3 regions of the Shewanella sp. 3_MG-2023 genome follow, and region 2 is predicted to be linked to each of the others. Evidence: riboswitches for the same ligand, from Rfam matches in the RefSeq annotation. Region 2 holds a riboswitch; each other region holds the start of a gene.

Evidence for each region. Region 2 has a riboswitch for cobalamin ahead of Q4591_RS17120 (ABC transporter ATP-binding protein). Riboswitches for the same ligand answer to the same signal wherever they lie in the genome.
Region 1: it holds a riboswitch for cobalamin, as region 2 does, so the genes downstream of both, Q4591_RS17875 (TonB-dependent receptor) here and Q4591_RS17120 (ABC transporter ATP-binding protein) in region 2, are expected to answer to the same signal.
Region 3: it holds a riboswitch for cobalamin, as region 2 does, so the genes downstream of both, Q4591_RS15880 (TonB-dependent receptor) here and Q4591_RS17120 (ABC transporter ATP-binding protein) in region 2, are expected to answer to the same signal.

The regions. Positions count from the first base shown of each region.
Region 1 is NZ_JAUOSH010000040.1:17,566-19,841, forward strand. It holds gene Q4591_RS17875 (TonB-dependent receptor) at 1-804, opposite strand, end outside; cobalamin riboswitch at 923-1,089, opposite strand; gene cobS (adenosylcobinamide-GDP ribazoletransferase) at 1,997-2,276, opposite strand, start outside.
Region 2 is NZ_JAUOSH010000036.1:11,405-13,680, reverse strand. It holds gene Q4591_RS17125 (iron ABC transporter permease) at 1-156, opposite strand, end outside; gene Q4591_RS17120 (ABC transporter ATP-binding protein) at 198-1,085, opposite strand; cobalamin riboswitch at 1,203-1,375, opposite strand; gene Q4591_RS17115 (histidine phosphatase family protein) at 1,514-2,215, opposite strand.
Region 3 is NZ_JAUOSH010000030.1:20,991-23,266, reverse strand. It holds gene Q4591_RS15880 (TonB-dependent receptor) at 1-1,256, opposite strand, end outside; cobalamin riboswitch at 1,389-1,608, opposite strand; gene Q4591_RS15875 (hypothetical protein) at 1,823-2,276, opposite strand, start outside.

The DNA of each region.
Region 1 (2,276 bases), on a different contig from region 2:
CCACAAATAATTGTCAAAATCAGCTTGGTCAGTGCCGCCACTGGCGTAAATATCATCGTGTTCGCTATTACCAGTGTCATATTGTAGACTCCAGCTAATATCCCATTGGTCAGAGATATTTTGCAAACCCGCTACAGTTAATCCTATGCGGTCATAGCCATCATCATCAGCTTCTTCTGGAGCGCCATTATGGATATTATATCCATCTGAACGTTCACTGTTTACTGTGATAGTACTTTGACCATCACCATGTGCCACTCCCGCACCTACAGTGCCTCGTAGATAGTTATTACTACCTAACTCGGTACTGGCAAACCATTCACCACCATTAAGTTGGCGAGTAAATATTTGTATTACGCCGCCAATAGCATCACTGCCCCAAATAGAAGCTCTAGGGCCTTTTATGACTTCTATCCGCTCAATATTTTGTGGAGAAAGGGAGCCAAAATTGACAGCGTTTAGGGGGGCAGATCCAACCCTTAAACCATCAATAAGCACCAATGAATGCCCAGAGCTGGTGCCTCGTATACTCACTGAAGCCGTTTGTCCAGCCCCACCATTTCGAGTCACACTTAAACCTGGTAATGCTTCTAGAACATCAACTACTGATTTGGGATTAAGCACATCAATTTCTTCACGTTCAATGGTATTAATTACCGTAAGTTGTGAGTCTGGTGTGCTCTCAAAACGTGTTCCAGTGACCACGATTGTTTCATGCACTGGGACTGCAGGTGCTGCAGCATTTACACTGTAAGTTTGAAAAATAGCTAATGTGATAGCTGATAAACGCAGTTTAAAACTCATTATTGTTGCCTTGTTATGCTGAGTTTAAAATAGCGGGAGATGCGCTGCTTGTTAATAATTGAGTAACTAGTAGCGAATAGAAAAAATCCAATCTTTCTATGTCTCAAGAAACCCGCTTGAGTACATCGAACAATTAGGTCGGTCTCCTGGCTCACAGCATCTAGAAATACACCTTCCCGATATAAAGTCAGTGGTAAAAAGTATTTCGCTCTGTTTACAGTTGCAGGTACAGCTGTGGGGTCTCACCACATTCCCAAAAATAACACCCTAATTGTATTGATAGTGATAAAGCTTGTTCGCACAACTCATTGTTGTGAACTGTTACTTTACCCATCGATGATGTGGTGGAATATAATCAATTATTGGTAGTTGGAATGTGAAAATGGTCACAGGTTTATTTATATGGACTAAAGTGTGTGACTTTTAACAGTACTTTTGTGGTGAGACTTTATGGGGCGGTTTTTCTTGCTTTAAATATGAGCTATTTTTACTTGTAATAAGATTTAGGTTGAAAATTAATTTTATAATATGTTTAAATTACTGTTAAAAGTAACATATTAAAAATTAATAAGCATTGCTATTATTTGTTGTGAGAGTTGTTTTACGCATATCGTAATAGAGATGTTTAAAACAATATTCACAACATTTGAATGTAACCATAATTGTTTGGTTTATTCTTATTTTGATATCGTTTTTTCTGCAAGTTAAATGTTATTTGAAGTCATATTTTTATATTGTGGCTTTTTTGATATTTTTTAATATATACTTCCACCCAAAGTATATGGTAAAACTGAGTAATAACTTCATCACTCTTACTTGGTAACCCTGCATTATGAGGTTAGAGGCATCTAACCTCATTTTTTTTGAGGCTAAATTTTCATCACGGAACCTATGTGTAATTTTATAAATTATAGGTTGTTTACGCTTAAGTGTGATTGCTAGAATGCAAATGTTAGCAGTGAGACTTTTAAACTAGATAGGAAAGTTAGCTGCTGAGGAACGTGTTTTTATTTTTTTAATAAAGACTCTCTATGAATTAATCAGCAACTGGCTGAAATAAAATTATTAAGTTTTATCACTTTTAAACTAAAGGGTTTTCCATCACCTTAATATTTTTTACTTTAACATGTTAAGTGCACTAATCCTGTCTGGTTTTGATTTGTAATCACTAGTTTCAATAAGTATTAATATACTAATATGTCCAAATAACAAAGCAAATATAAGTTAATAACTCTATTACTTGCTGCGTTGCGCCAAGGGTGTCACCTGTATATCCATTTATTTGTTTTTTCATTAACTTGAGTAATAAAACAAAAGCTATCAACCAAGTTGCTAGTAATAATAAAGTTAAGCTGCTTGGCAGTAAAAGCAATCCAGGGAAACCACATGCAGTTAGTATCAATAATGTGTTGTAGTTGATAGTATTTGATTTTTGTGGTGTTTTGTTTTCCCCTATACGTGCATATTCAAGA
Region 2 (2,276 bases):
TGTTTCACCTGTACCTAATGCCAAATTAGCAAACAAGCTAACGACTTGTTCAAAACTGATATTAGCAGCGCCGAAACTTGCCGCGGCGATTGGAGTAACTAGGGTCACTATGGCAGTAACAAACAGCAGTAGCTTATGCTTAAAACTTAAACTCATCTGCTTTGCTAGCTTCACTGATTGTGTGGCATCAATGGCTGTCATTTATCGCCCTGCCCGTGGTTTGATTGGCCATGTTTTTGTTCAGAGCTTGGATATGCGTTTTGCTGCGAGCTTTGACAAGTGTTTTGATTAGCATTGTCATAATGACTTTGATAACCATAAAAATAAGTAATTAACGGTTTACCGTGCTGTGGGTGACTTGATATTTGGCAGCAAACATCAAACACGTTCCCCAAAATGGTTTCTGTTAATACTTCATCAGGTAAACCTTGAGCGATGCACTTTCCTTGATCAAGTAACAGCAATCTATCGCACATTGCGCTGGCTAAATTAAGATCGTGAATAGAGGCAATCACGCTAATGCCAAGTTGCCTAACCAACTCAAGAATTTGGATTTGATAGCGAATATCTAAATGATTAGTCGGCTCATCAAGGATCAATAACTGCGGCTTTTGCACGATAGCCCGTGCAATTAATGCCCGCTGTTTTTCACCGCCAGATAACTGCTCATATTGCTGCAAGGCTTTGTGCTCAAGACCCACTTTAGCCAGCGCCTTGGCAATATCATCTGCATCTGCTTGGGTATTGGTTTCAAAAAGGCCTTTATGGGGCGTTAAGCCCATAGAAACCAGTTGATGGGTGGTCATATCAAAATAATGGGGTGACTCTTGCTGCACAACGGCAACCTTAGTGGCCAATTGTTTATGAGAAAAACCATTAATATTGTCGCCAAATAAGCTGATTTTGCCAGCATCAGGGGTGATATAGCGATACAAGCAGCGCAGTAAGCTGGATTTACCCGCACCATTAGGGCCAATAAGCCCTAGCATTTCACCACGTTGCAAGGCAAAACTGACTTGAGAAAGGATCTCATTGTCTGCAACTGACCAGCTTAGCTGATCAACTGTTAATGCCGCAGTAGTCAAGATACTACCCCTGCGGTTATCCAAGAGGCATGTTTAGCCACATCTGGGGTTTTAATACTGATCACGATACAAACTCCGCCTGAGTTACCCGCTCAAGTTGTTGTTAGGTGCTGCTAATTCAGCAAGAAAAACTAAGCTAGGTATCTGACTTAATGGCATTCATTAATCACTTATCTTACAAGTGATGAGATGCTATTTTACAGTTGCGGGTACAGTTCGAGCTAAACAGCATTTAGGCTAGTTCTCGATTCCCTACTCATTTAGCGAACCGCTTGATACTGGTGTTGCTTAAAGCATTTCACACAAGCACTCAACTGCAGCTAAATTGACTTAATTTGAAATTTTATTGCACTTAATAAATGCGGCTTATATTGTACGGTATATCTGCCTAAGTGAAGTTAGTTTTTTCTGCTAATTTTAGGCTAAAACTAATTATTCCAGTTTAAACGATAGACGGGTTTAGTCGATTTATCATCAGCTTCAGGCCAAAACACATCAATGGTTACCGTCGCGGCATAATCTATATTCAGTTGTCCATATAGCCCTTTACAGCGCTCAAGCCCTAACACCAAAGCGATAATATGACGGATAACTCCACCGTGAGTCACTACCAGAGCAGTGGCTGATGCTGTTGCCTTAGCACTATTAGCCTCAGCAGTATGAGCTTCAGCCAAGTTGTAAGCTTGCAAGGTTATTTGCGCAAAAGCCTGCGCCACCCTTTGTTCAAATTCAGCCATGGGCTCAGCTTGGGGCGCGCCATGCTCCCAAGGGTTATCCCAATAGGCATCTAACGCTTTAGCGCTATGCTGATAAAGCTCTGCAAAGCTTTTTCCGTCCCACAAGCCAAAATCAATTTCCTGTAATTGAGACATTATCTCAACCTGTAAAGCTAAATCAGCACTCACTTGGTTTAACTGCTGCGCTAATTCAGCGGCAAACGCATGGCAGCGCACCAAAGGCGAACTGTATAGCTGCAGTGATGGCAAACAACCTAATAGCCCTAGCTTAGCCGCACTCTGGTGCATGTTCGTTAGCCCCAAATCAGTTAGCGCCACATCGGTTTTACCCCGCAAAATACTGTCGCCCTCACATTGGCCATGGCGTAACAATATTATCTTAGCTTGCTTCATCTAAGGAGACTCCATCGGCCGTTTCAATTGGCTTATGTTTTTAGTGTGAGCAATGGGCTTG
Region 3 (2,276 bases), on a different contig from region 2:
AACTCAAATGCATGGGCATCATTATCAAGCTCAACACCATTTGCGTATGATAATTGATCTGTTAAGTCATCTGTCACTTCACTGTAACGCCCACCAACTACATAGGATAATGACTGCGTTAATGGCACTGAGGCTTGCACATAAGCACTGGTCACTTTCTGTTCATTATTACGTTGAATGTAAGCAGTATCAAAATCGGCCTCACCGATACTTAAATCAACCCCAGCAATAATGTCTAAATCACCATTATCTAGCTGATAATTTGCTGTGGCTTTGGGTGAAAAGCTTAATAAACTTCGCTCGATACGCCCAGCACTGCCCCAAATAAAGTTAGTGGTTAGAGTATCAGAGTAAGTTAAATCAGTGGCCAAAGCCCATTCTTTAGTTAATTGGTACTCATAGCCACTGCGCAGCGCTGTGGTCATTTCATGAACATAATCATCATCGGTAAAAGGTGCGGCCTGAGTTGGATCTTGCAGATACTGCTCCAGTGTTAGCGCACCAGGGGCCTGGCGATCATTATCGAAGTAGCTGGCTTCAACAAAGAAATTTTGTAAATCAGTTTGATATTGCAAACGGCCTAGAATTGAGCCGGTTTCACTGTCGTTATTATCGCGATAGTTATCACTTTGATTGTAACTGCCGGCCAAGTAATAATGCCAAGCGTCATTAATTTTGCCTGAAATATCCCCTTTAGCTTCATAAGTATCAAAGCTGCCAGCACTTAATTGCAGTCCGCCACCGTCTTTATTAGGCGCTTTAGTGATGATGTTAATCACCCCGCCAACAGCTTGATCGCCATAAAGTACCCCAGCACTACCTGATAATATTTCCACCCGCTCAACTTGATTTAACGGCACTGCATTAATGCTAGGAGCCGCAATATCAATATTGTTTAAGCGGCGACCATCAATCAAAATTAAGGTATTGCTGGCGGCTTGAGACGCTGAAAAACCGCGCATGGCAAAAGTCGTACCTGAGTTGTTATCAGACACTTGAATACCCGCTTGAGAACGTAATAACTCCGTTAAGCTCACCGCACCACTAAGCTGAATATCAGCTTGGTCGATCACATTTACATTCGCTGCAATATTAAGAGGATTTGCATCTTGACGACCAATAACCACAATTTTTTCAACCTCTGCATTGGCAGAATTGTCTGTTGTGGTGTCAGCGTAAACAACTGAGGTTGTTGAAGCAGCTAGACCAAATACTAGGCTTAATGCTGATGCGATTTTTGTTAGATTTGTACCCATTTACCTTTAACTCCTGAAAGGAAAAATGGGGCATATTTGCCGCAGCGCATCGTACTCGTAAATTTATCTGTTAGCGATAAGCCATGATTATTTACAAGCAACGAGCTACATTTCGAGATCTGCCCACCGAAATCTCAAAATCATCTATAGGGCCGGTCTCCGGACTTAGGTTAAAGTAGCAAAGCTACTGACGAACATGAATTTTTAACGTTAAATAGCAGCTTAAATTTCACAGCTACAAGCTTTATCGCACTCAGTCCTCACCATTACCGTTGCGGGGGCAGTACTAGATTTTCACTAGTTTCCCGATTATCCCGTGTCATACACAGGCACCACTATAAATTGACGATAAATTATATAAATTTTTGATTGCTACGACTTAAAGCAGCCATATAACAAGCTGATATAGTATAACGTGCTTATGGGGATTTTTGATATAACGAAAATGAATCAATCATATTATTCAACTTATTGAAAAATAGTCTGAATAATATGATTACTCATTAATAGCTCGCTTACTGATAAGCGGATTGTTGATAAACCAATTATTGATAAAAAGAAAATTTCTAGAATCGTAACTGCTTAAAATTCGACATAAATTGACGATGATTGGTCGATTTTAATGGCGCTGAGTTTTTATTAAAAACATCGCCGCGCATAGACTTATGCATAAAGTACAAGTCTTCAACGCCTTTAATTACGGCGTAATAACCTATTTCACCTTGCTGTTTAACTGAGCCACCTTGCTGTAAAAAGTTAGCCATAACGGTACAGCCGATAATGCCGTGATACGCTTCTTGACCACCCATCTGGGTTTTTCCAAGTTGCTCATAAACCACCTCACCTTGGCAGCTGTCTTGGTAGGTGCTAGCAAAATTATTTAAAAATCGCTCAGGCTCGATATTTTCTGCCAAGCCCTCAAAGCCTTGAATACAGAATAAATCAGACCAATTATTTAAACTTTCTCCAGCAGGAACAAACTCAGCTTTATACATATTCCCTTTGCTAGAATTAAATGCC